DNA from 2 places in the Pseudomonas sp. 18-147 genome. Region 2 is predicted to be linked to the other one. Evidence: riboswitches for the same ligand, from Rfam matches in the RefSeq annotation. Region 2 holds a riboswitch; the other holds the start of a gene.
The links. Region 2 has a riboswitch for manganese ahead of ACM0M4_RS26055 (TMEM165/GDT1 family protein). Riboswitches for the same ligand answer to the same signal wherever they lie in the genome.
Positions count from the first base shown of each region.

Region 1: linked by a shared signal. The riboswitch ahead of mntP (manganese efflux pump MntP) and the one ahead of ACM0M4_RS26055 (TMEM165/GDT1 family protein) in region 2 are both predicted to bind manganese.

Region 1 covers NZ_CP182296.1:2,367,895-2,373,246, forward strand. Annotated here, with positions in the region: gene ACM0M4_RS11415 (ABC transporter ATP-binding protein) at 1-517, opposite strand, end outside; gene ACM0M4_RS11420 (TonB-dependent receptor) at 570-2,729, opposite strand; cobalamin riboswitch at 2,829-3,033, opposite strand; yybP-ykoY riboswitch at 3,191-3,359, shown strand; gene mntP (manganese efflux pump MntP) at 3,366-3,935, shown strand; gene ACM0M4_RS11430 (cobalt-precorrin-6A reductase) at 3,990-4,718, opposite strand; gene ACM0M4_RS11435 (cobalt-precorrin-5B (C(1))-methyltransferase) at 4,715-5,352, opposite strand, start outside.
Region 2 covers NZ_CP182296.1:5,496,172-5,501,523, reverse strand. Annotated here, with positions in the region: gene ACM0M4_RS26065 (NAD-dependent epimerase/dehydratase family protein) at 1-640, shown strand, start outside; gene ACM0M4_RS26060 (nuclear transport factor 2 family protein) at 650-1,093, opposite strand; gene ACM0M4_RS26055 (TMEM165/GDT1 family protein) at 1,210-1,788, opposite strand; yybP-ykoY riboswitch at 1,878-2,002, opposite strand; gene ACM0M4_RS26050 (amino acid permease) at 2,141-3,604, opposite strand; gene ACM0M4_RS26045 (class I SAM-dependent methyltransferase) at 3,699-4,697, opposite strand; gene ACM0M4_RS26040 (2-hydroxyacid dehydrogenase) at 4,807-5,352, opposite strand, start outside.

The DNA of each region.
Region 1 (5,352 bases), 3.1 Mb from region 2:
GGTCGAGGTGGTTGGTCGGTTCGTCGAGGATCAGCAGGCGCGGTTCCTGGACCAGCGCGCGAGCCAGCAGGGCGCGCTGCTTCTCGCCACCGGAGAGGCTGGCGAAGGGGCTCGCGGCACGCCCTTCGAGACCGACCTGGAGCAGCGCCTGGCGGACCCGCTGGCGGTCGTCCGCGCCGTGGCCGTCGAACAGGCCCTTGTGCGGCGTGCGGCCCATGGCGACCACGTCCTCGACGGCAAGGCCGAAGTCCTCGGGGAACTCCTGCAACACCACCGCGATACGCCGGGCGGCCCAGCGCGGCGGCTGGCGCCAGAGGTCGTCGCCGTCGAGCACCACCCGGCCGCGCTGCGGTCGCGCATAGCGGAAGGCGCAGCGCAGCAGGCTGGTCTTGCCGCTGCCGTTGGGGCCGATCAGGCCGACGAAGCTGCCGGCCGGGACTTCCAGGTGCACGCCGCGCAGCAACTCGGTGGAGGCGTCGGGCGACCAGTGCAGGGCATCGAGGTGAAGGGACGACATGGCTACTCGCAGGTCCGGTGGTTCAGCAGAGACGATTGCCGCGGTGCCGGCTTCAGAAACTGAAGTCGGCGGTGACGTTGAACGAGCGCGGCTGGCCCATGATCCATTGCTGGCCGTTGTTGTTGTCAGCCAGGGCGTACTGGCGGTCGAACAGGTTGTACAGCTCAAGGCCGAGGGTCAGGTCCGGCCGTACCCGCCAGCCCAGGTTGGCGTCGACCACCGTGTAGCCGGGCAGGCTGGCCTGGTTGGCGGCGTCGGCGTAGCGCCGGTCGACGTAGCGCAGCCCGGCGCCGACGCGCAGGGTCTCGGCGAAGGACTTGTCCAGCCAGAGGTTGGCGGTGCGCCGTGGCACGTTCCTGGGGCGGTTGCCGTTGCGCGAGTAGGTCTGCTTGTCGATCGTTTCGTCGAAGTCGTCGTATTCGGCACGCACCAGCGCGGCGTTCGCTGACAGCCGCCAGTCCTGGGCCAGGTTCAATTCCAGGCTGGCCTCCAGGCCGTCCGAACTCTGCTGGCCGACCTGCTGCGCGTCGTGCGGCGGCAGCGGGTTGGCGCTGAGCAGCTTCTTCTTGACGATATGGTAGGCGGCCAGGGTCCATTCGCCGCGACCGTCCGGGAACAGTTGCTTGAGGCCGACCTCGGTCTGCTTCGAGTGGGTCAGGTCCATTTGCTGCTGGGCCGCGTTGAGGGTGATCAGGTTGCTCACACCGTCTTCGCTGGTGGAGTACTGGCCGTACAGCGACAGTTCCGGGGTCAGCGCGAAGACCAGCCCGGCGCGCCAGTTGCCGCCCTGCAGGCTGCGGTCGCTGCGGGTGCCGGTGAGCAGGTCGTCGCGGTCGATATGGTTCTGGTCGCGGCGCACCCCGGTCACCAGCGACAGGCGCTCGTTGAGCTGCAGGCGGTTCTCGGCGAACAGGGCGAAGGTGCGGGTCTGGCTGCGCGAGTGCGGCCGGTAGGGCGAGCGGCTTTCGAAGTAGCCGGGCGCGGGATGCCAGGGGTCGATGTAGTCGCCGCCGACATCGGTATAGGGCGATATGTTGTTGGTCAGGCGGAAGCGGATGCGGTTGTACTCGGCGCCGACCAGGGTGCGGCTGTCGAGGCCGAACAGGGCGTGCTGGAAGGCGAAGGTCTGGCGGTCGCCGATCTGCTCCTGCTCGTGGCTGATGCGCAGGTAGTCCTTGCGCAACAGCTCTTCGCGCGGGACGTCCCATTCGTAGGTTTCGGCGTTGCGCCAGTGGCGGCGGGCCTTGATGTAGTACAGCTGGTTGCTCGCGGTGACGCTGTCGGAAAGGCTCCAGTCGCTGGTCAGGCGGGTCCACTGGTCGTTGTAGCGCTGCACGTCGTTGCGCACGTTGTAGTTCTTCTCGCGCAGGCGCTTGTGGTACTTGCCGCCGACCAGCGGGGTGCCGAAGTCGTTCATCGGCTCCTGGTCGCCATAGTCGTGGGCGAGGGTGAAGGCCAGATCGTCGCTGGCCTGCCAGCGCAGCGCCGCGCTGATGCCCAGGTTGCGCGAGTCGCCACGGTCGATCCAGCCGTGGCTCTGCTGCTGGTTCAGGTTGAGCCGGTAGCTGAGGCTGTCGGTCAGCGAGCCGCCGCTGTCCAGGGCCAACTGGCGGTTGTCGTAGGAGCCGTAGCCGAGGCGCAGGTGGTTGCGGATCTCGCCGGCGAAAGGCTTCTTCGGCACCACGTTGATCACCGCGCCGGTGGCGCCTTCGCCGTACAGCACCGAGGCCGGGCCGCGGATCACGTCGATGCGCTCGACCATCCACGGATCGCTGGGGAAGTTCACCGTGCCCATGCCGGTGTACAGGCGCGTGCCGTCGAACAGTTGCATCACCGATGCATGGCCGCTGAAGCCGCGCGCCGAGAGGCCGGTACCGCCATCTCCGGGGGTGCCGATGAAGCTGATGCCGGGGCTGCGGGTAACGGCGGCCTGGACGCTGGGGTTGTTGCGTCGGCGAACTTCCTCGCCGCTGATGCTGCTGGTGCTCGCCGGGGTGTCCAGGGCGCTGAGGCCCAGGCGCGAACCGGCACTGACCGGAGTGGCGAGGTCGATGTGGTCGAGTTCGGCGGGATCCTGGCGAACGCTGACCAACTGGCTGGGCAGGGCGAGGGCGGCTTCCTCGGTTTCGGCGAGGGCGGGCGGTACCAGCAGCAGGCTGGTGGAGAGGCCGAGGGCGAAAGGCTCGGTGCGCAAACGGCTGAAGCGGGGCATGGGCGTTCCATCTCATGACCGGGCAGGACGGAACGCGCAGGAAATCGCAGGCGCGACAGCGCCTCGAACAACCGGCTCGCTCCCGCCCACCGCGGGTGTGCCAACAGGGCGTTGCAGGCCGGTCTCCGGGCTTGCGAGGGTCGTGAAATCCTCGCCTTCCCATGCTGGAGCACAGTGGCCTGAAGAGGATTTCGCTCGCTTACCGTTGCGGGGGCAGCGCCGGACTGATCACCGAAGTGACGCACCGGCTTCCCGTTTCACCTCCTGCGCGGCGGCAGGAGGCACCTGGAACGGGCCGGATGGGAACATCCGCACCGTTTCCAGTCAAGCCTTGAACGATCTGGATTGAATAAAATGTTATACTATAACAATTCGCTTGTGCAGTCTTTCTTCGCCGGACCCCACGCCCTGGCGCAGCTTCCCGGGTCATCACATTTTCTTCACGCCGGCCTGCTATGCTGCCGGCCTTCCTTGGGGAGTAGCCTGCCGTCACCCGTTGACGGCGCGCTGGTCAACATTCTTGGCAACCTGCCATGGCCAGCGCATCCAACCGGATTGGTGAGACCAACGACATTCCTGCGCCGAAGCCGGGCCGCGGGGTCATGTCGTTGACTCATGCCCGGCTGGAGTATCCGCGTGAATCCCGTTTCCCTGATCTTCCTCGCCTTCGCCATGTCCACCGATGCCTTCGCCGCGGCCATCGGCAAGGGCTCCAGCCTGGATCGGCCGCGCCTGTCGGAGGCGTTGCGCACCGGGATAATCTTCGGCGTGATCGAGGCCATCACCCCTCTGGTCGGCTGGCTGCTTGGCCAGGCCGCCAGCCAGTTCGTCGCCGACTGGGATCACTGGATCGCCTTCGTCCTGCTGGTGCTGCTCGGCCTGCACATGATCCACAACGGCCTGCGCGCGGATCATGAGACGGAACAGGAAAAGCCCGGCCAGCATTCGTTCTGGATTCTCGCGGTGACGGCGCTGGCCACCAGCATCGACGCGCTGGCGGTGGGCGTCGGCCTGGCCTTCGTCGACGTCAACATCTTCCTCGCCGCCGGTGCCATCGGCCTGGCCACCATGACCATGGTCACCCTCGGCACCATGCTCGGCCGGGCGCTCGGCGCGGTGACCGGCAAGCGCGCGGAGATGGTCGGCGGGGTGGTGCTGATCCTGGTCGGCGCGACCATTCTCTACGAGCATCTCAGCGCGGCGTGAGCGGCGCCGGAGACGGAGGCGGGACAGGTCGCAGCGAGTGGGTGGGCGTTCGCTTCAGGCGCTTTCCCAATCGCGGATCGCCGTCAGCAGCGCCTCGCCGTCGGCGAACTCGCGGTCCGCCGGCGGCAGCGCCGGGCGCGCCAGGACCAGCACCGGCAGGCCCATTTCCCGCGCCACCTGGAGCTTCGGCTCGGTGGCCTGGCTACCGCTGTTCTTGCTCACCAGCACGTCGCAGGCGAGGCGCTCGAACAACGCCCGTTCGCCATCCAGGCTGAACGGCCCGCGCGCGCCGATCACCTTGGCGCGCGGCGCGGCCGGCTGGCCTTGCAGGCAGCGCACGGTCCAGTGCTGGTGCGGCGGGACCTGGCCGAGATGCTCCAGCGGTTCGCGGCCGAGGGTGAACAGCGGACGGCGGAAGGGTGCGAGGGCGGCGATCAGCTCGCGCCAGTCGGCTACCTCGCGCCAGTCGTCGCCGGGCCCGGCCTGCCAGCCGGGCCGGCGCAGCGCCCAGCAGGGCACTCCGGCCAGTCGCGCGGCGCGCACGGCGTTCTGGCTGATCCGTGCGGCGTAGGGGTGGGTGGCGTCCACCAGCAGGTCGAAGCCCTGCTCGTCGATGAACGCCGCCAGCCCTTCGGCGCCGCCGTAGCCGCCGACCCGGACCCGGCAGGCCAGGTCGCCGGGCACCTTGCCCAGCCCGGCGAGGCTGTAGAGATGCGCCGGACCGAGCCGGCGGGCGAGGGCCAGGGCCTCACCGATCCCGCCGAGCAGCAACAGGCGCTTCATCGGCGCTCCTCGCAGGCCTGGCCGACCAGGTTGCCCTGGCGGTCGATGGCGAAGACTTCCAGCGCCACCTCGGTGGGCACGATGCCGCGGGCGAAGCGCAGGGCGTGGGCGCAGACCGCATCGCCCAGGGCCACGCCTTCGGCGTGTGCCTGGGCCAGCGCCTGCTGGCTGGTGTTGGCGGCGCGCATGCTGTCCTGTAGCGCGGTGCTGGCACCGAGCGCGGCGGCCCAGCCGGCCAATTGCGGCAGGTCGATGCTGGAATGGCGGCTGTGCAGGTCGAGGTGGCCGCCGGCGAGCTTGCTGATCTTGCCGAAGCCGCCGCACAGGCTGAGCTTTTCCACCGGCGCCCTGCGCAGGTGCTTGAGCACCGCGCCGGCGAAGTCGCCCATCTCGATCAGGGCGATCTCCGGCAGCGCATAGCGCCGGCGCATGGCGTCCTCGCTGGCGTTGCCGGTACAGGCGGCGATGTGACGGACGCCGTTGGCGCGAGCGACATCGATGCCCTGATGGATCGAGGCGATATAGGCCGAGCAGGAGAACGGCCGGACGATGCCGCTGGTGCCGAGGATCGACAGCCCGCCGAGGATGCCCAGGCGCGGGTTCATGGTCTTCAGCGCCAGCTCGGCGCCGCCCT
Region 2 (5,352 bases):
GCCCCGCCATCCCCAGGGACTACCGGGCCACGAGGGGTTGTTCTACGACAGCCTGCCGAGCGGCAAGAGTTCCTACGTGCTGTGCAAATGGGCGCTCGACGAGCAGGCCCGGGAGCAGGCGCGCAACGGCCTGCCGGTGGTGATCGGGATTCCCGGCATGGTACTCGGCGAACTGGACATCGGCCCGACTACCGGGCGCGTGATCACCGCCATCGGCAATGGCGAGATGACCCACTACGTCGCCGGCCAGCGTAACGTCATCGATGCCGCCGAAGCCGGGCGCGGACTGCTGATGGCCCTTGAGCGCGGGCGTATCGGCGAGCGCTACCTGCTGACCGGGCACAACCTGGAAATGGCCGACCTGACCCGGCGCATCGCCGAGCTGCTCGGCCAGCCTGCGCCGCAGCCGATGTCGATGGCCATGGCTCGCGCGCTGGCCACCCTGGGCCGCTTGCGCTACCGGGTCAGCGGCCAGTTGCCGCTGCTCGACGAAACCGCCATCGAGGTGATGGCTGGCGGGCAGTTCCTCGATGGACGCAAGGCCCGCGAGGAACTCGGCTTCTTCTCCACCACCGCCCTCGACGACACCCTGCTGCGCGCCATCGACTGGTTCCGCGACAACGGCTATTTCAATGCCTAGGACGGTTGGCTAGGGCAGCGCTTTTTCCGCGAAGGGTCGGGTCTGCAGTCCCAGCTGGGCGCGAAAGCTCTCCATGTCGAACATGGTGCACAGCTCCTGCAACTGGCCCTGCGGGTTGAACACCCAGAAGCCCATCGCGGAAATGCTCAGCACCTTGTCGCTGGCCGGATAGCCCAGGGTCGGCCGGACGATGGTGCCGATCAGCGTGCTCCAGGTGAACACCTTGCGTTCCTCGCCGATGCAGTCTTCGACCACGACCTCCAGGTCCGGCATCGCCGTGCGGATGTCCTGCAGCAGGCGGATATAGCCGGCGGTATCCAGGGGACGGCCGATGAACGAGCTTTTGTAGAGGAAATCCTTGCTGTGCAACTGCTCCACCAACGCCATGCGGCCCTTGTTCCAGGACAGCTCGATGTGATGGCGGGCGAGTCGTTTCAGGTCGTGTGAGGGCATCTCCGGCTCTCGAGGGCGAGTGGTGGGGCAGGCATCCGGTGCCTGCCTGAACTGTAGCCGTTCCTATGCATTTTGCATTGGCCGCCCAGCCATCCCGGGCCCGGCGGCGCAGTCCTTCAGAGCCAGCCGGTCAATTGCGCGGCGTGCCAGGCGGCGTACAGGCCAAGTGCGGCGAAGGCGGCCGCGGCCAGGCGGCGGATCAGGGTCAGCGGCAGCTTGTCGGCGGCCAGGTTGCCGATCAGTACCACCGGTACGTTGGCGATCAGCATGCCCAGGGTGGTGCCGATCACCACCAGCCAGAAATGCGGATACTGGGCGGCCAGCATGACCGTGGCGACCTGGGTCTTGTCGCCCATCTCGGCGAGGAAGAACGCGATCAGGGTGGTGAGGAAGGGGCCGTATTTCTTCAGTCCGGACTCTTCGTCGTCGAGCTTGTCCGGTACCAGCGTCCACAGGGCGACGGCGATGAAGGAGGCGGCGAGGATCCAACTGAGGGTGGCTTCCGAGAAGAAGCTGGCGACCCAGGCGCCCACCGCGCCGGCAGCGAAATGGTTGGCCAGGGTGGCGGCGACGATGCCGGCGATGATCGGCCACGGCTTGCGGAAACGCGCCGCGAGCAGGAGTGCCAGCAACTGGGTCTTGTCGCCGATTTCCGCGAGGGCAACGATGAGGGTAGGGACGAACAGCGATTCCATCAGGCTTCCTAAGGGGCGGGTCGACCAATCACCATGACACGCGCCATCTGCCCGCCCCGGGTCAGATCGTGCGTGTCATAGGTCTTGTCAAACCCTTGGCCTGTCTGGGCAGGCTTGGGTCGCGCGCGCCATGGTCTGCGGACCAAGTGTGTTGACGCGTGCCGGGCGAGGCCGGTGCGGCGCTCGCGGGAGACTACTCCCCTAGGACGGGGCGCATTCTGCCCAAGCCGGGCGGCTTGGGCAAGCCCGGGACGGAAACTTTCGTCCGGGAGGGCGGCGAGGGAGCCTGATCGCAAGGAAACGTGCCGGCATCCGCAGCGATCCGCGAGGAATCGCTGGGCGGCAGGGTGAGTCAGGTATTGGTCGGGCTGACGTCCATTTCGTGGTAGCGAACGAAGCGTGCGCGCTTCTTCCAGCGGTATCCCAGCCAGATCGCCAGGAACAGCGGCAGGCTGATATAGGTGGCGAGGAGGCCGATCCAGTCGATGCGTTCGCCCACCAGCGCCTGGTAGTTCTGCCCGAGGGTGATGACCATGCACAGGGCGAAGGCGAACAGCGGGCCGAAGGGGAACAGCTTGGCCCGGTAGGGCAGGTCTTCCAGGCGGCCGCCCTGGGCCAGGTAACCCTTGCGGAAGCGATAGTGGGAGATGGCGATGCCCAGCCAGGCGATGAAGCCGCACATGCCCGAGGTGTTCAGCAGCCATGTGTAGACGGTGCTGTCGCCGAAGGCCGAAGTGAGGAAGCACAGGGCGCCGACCAGGGTAGTGGCGTACAGCGCGTTGCGTGGCACGCCGCTGCGCGAGACGCGGGAGAACAGGCGCGGTGCCTTGCCCTCTAGGGCGAGGTTGTAGAGCATCCGGGTCGAGGCGTACATGCCGGAGTTGCCGGCGGAGAGGATCGCCGAGAGGATCACTGCGTTCATCACCCCGGCCGCCGCGGCGAAGCCGGCGCGCTCGAAGAGCAGGGTGAAGGGCGACACGCTGATGTCGCTGGCATCGTTCTTCAGCAGGTTCGGGTCGGTGTAGGGAATCAGCATGCCGATCACGAAGATCGCCAGGATGTAGAACATCAGGATGCGCCAGAACACCTGGCGAATGGCGATCGGGATGTTCTTCCGCGGATTTTCCGATTCACCGGCGGCGATGCCGATCAGTTCGGTGCCCTGGAACGAGAAGCCGGCGATCATCGCCACCCCGACCATCGCCTGGAAGCCGCCGACGAAGGGCGCGTCGCCCATGGTGAAGTTGCTGAAGCCGGGCGACTCCACGCCATGCATGATGCCGAAGATGGTCGCCAGGCCGACGCCGATGAAGATCACCACCGTGACTACCTTGATCAGGGCGAACCAGAATTCGCTCTCGCCGAAGCCGCGCGCGGAAATCACGTTGAGGCCGAACATGATGCCCAGGAAGATCGCGCTCCAGTAGATGCCCGGCACCTCGGGGAACCAGAAACTCATCACCAGTTGCGCTGCCACCAGCTCCGCGGCGATGGTCACCGCCCAGTTGTACCAGTAGTTCCAGCCGAGGGCGAAACCGAAGCCATCTTCGACGAACCGGCTGCCATAGGTACAGAACGAGCCGGAAACGGGCATGTAGGCGGCCATCTCGCCGAGACTGGTCATGAGGAAGTACACCATCAGCCCGATCAGGGCGTAGGAAAGCAGCGCACCGCCGGGCCCGGCGGTGGCCACTGTGGCCCCGGAGGCGACGAACAGCCCGGTGCCGATGGAGCCGCCGATGGCGATCATGTTCAGGTGGCGCGGCTTGAGCACCCGCCGCAATTGCTGGCCCTGGCTGGCGTTCAGGTCAGTCATCGGCGGCCTCCCGGCGGGTGGCCATGGAAGGGTCTGGCTGCGGGCGTGCGGGCAGGGAGAGGAAAAGCTTCATTCACAGGGTTCCAGGCAGAAATCAGGAGCGACGGGCGGAGTAGATGCGGAAACCGTCGCCTTCGGCGAGTGTCCGGCAGGGGCCGAGGTGGCGTTCGATCAACGGCGGGTACTTCAGGAAGCTGTTGGCGACCAGGCGCAGTTCGCCGCCCGGCGCCAGGTGCTCGGCGGCGCGTTGCAGCAGGCGCTCGGAGGCCTGGTAGTCGGTGTGCACGCCCTGGTGGAAGGGCGGATTGCTGACGATCGCGGCGAGTTCGCGCGGCGCGCCGTCGATGCCGTCGGCGGCGATCACTTCGCCGTCCAGGCCGTTGGCGGCGAGGGTCAGTCGGCTGCTCTCGACAGCGAAGGCGTCGACGTCGAGCAGGCTCAGGCGACTGGCGGGGTAGCGACGCTTGAGGACCGCCCCGAGTACCCCGGCACCGCAGCCGAAGTCCAGCAGATGGCCGCCGGGCAGGGCTTGCAGTTGCCCCAGCAACAGCGCGCTGCCGCGATCCAGGCGGCCATGGCTGAACACCCCCGGCAGGCTCACCACCTGCAGCTCGCCATCGGCCAGCGGCAGGCTGTAGCGCTGGGCCAGGGCGTGCAGGTCGGGCTCGGCCGGCGCCTGTTCGATACGCACCTGCCAGAGCTGGCAATGCCGCGCGCTATCCAGTTTGCGGGGCTTGCCGTAGGCGGCCAACTGCTTGCTCGCGCGCTCGATCCCGCCGCGCTTTTCGCCGACCAGGAAGAGTTCGCCGCCGGGCAGGCGGGCGGCCAGGCTGGCCAGCAGGTAGTCGGTCAGTTCGCGGGACTTGGGCAGGAACAGAACGGCCGAAGTCCAGGCGCCGGTCGGCGCGCGCGTGTCGAAACGGCTACGGTCGGGGAAGCGGGCGTCCAACTGCGCCTGCTCGCCGGCGTGCCAGCTCCAGCCCTGGGCCTGCGGTAGCTCGGCGAGCAGGTCGTCGGCGGGCAGGCCGGCCAGCAGCAGCGGGGTCGCGAAGAGGTGGCGCTGGCGCAGCAGCACTTCACTGCGAGGGTCCATGCGGGCTCCGGAAAAAATGGGAAATCTTAACAGGCTTGGGCCTGGCATACCCGCATGGATTGTCGGCGAGGATCGCCGTTCATCCGTGCGCGGTGCCCGCAGCGCCGTATCAGCCGGCGTTGACTACCCGCAGGGCGCGCCCGGCCTTCCATGCCTCTGCGTTTTCCGCCAGTTGGCCGACGATGCGCTGCCGCGCCTCGCGACTGCCCCAGGCGTTATGGGGGGTGACGATCAGGCGCGGGATGTCGGGGGACAGCAGCGGATTGCCGTTTCTCGGCGGCTCGACGCTGAGCACGTCGGTGGCGGCGCCGCCCAGGTGGCCGCCGCGCAGGGCGTCGGCCAGCGCCTGTTCGTCGACCAGGCCGCCACGGGCGGTATTGACCAGGAAGGCGCCAGGCTTCATCAGCGCCAGTTCGGCGGCGCCGAGCATCCCGCGGGTGTCCTCGGTCAGCGGGCAGTGCAGGGTCAGGGCGTCGACCCGTGGCAGGAGTTCGCCAAGCGGCAGGCGGTCCGCCCGGGCGGGCCGTCCTGGCAACTGACCGAGCAGTACACGCATGCCGAACGCCTCCGCCAGCCTCGCCACCGCCCCGCCCAGTTCGCCATGGCCGAGCAGGCCGAGGGTCTTGCCTTCCAGTTCGACGATGGGGAAGTCCAG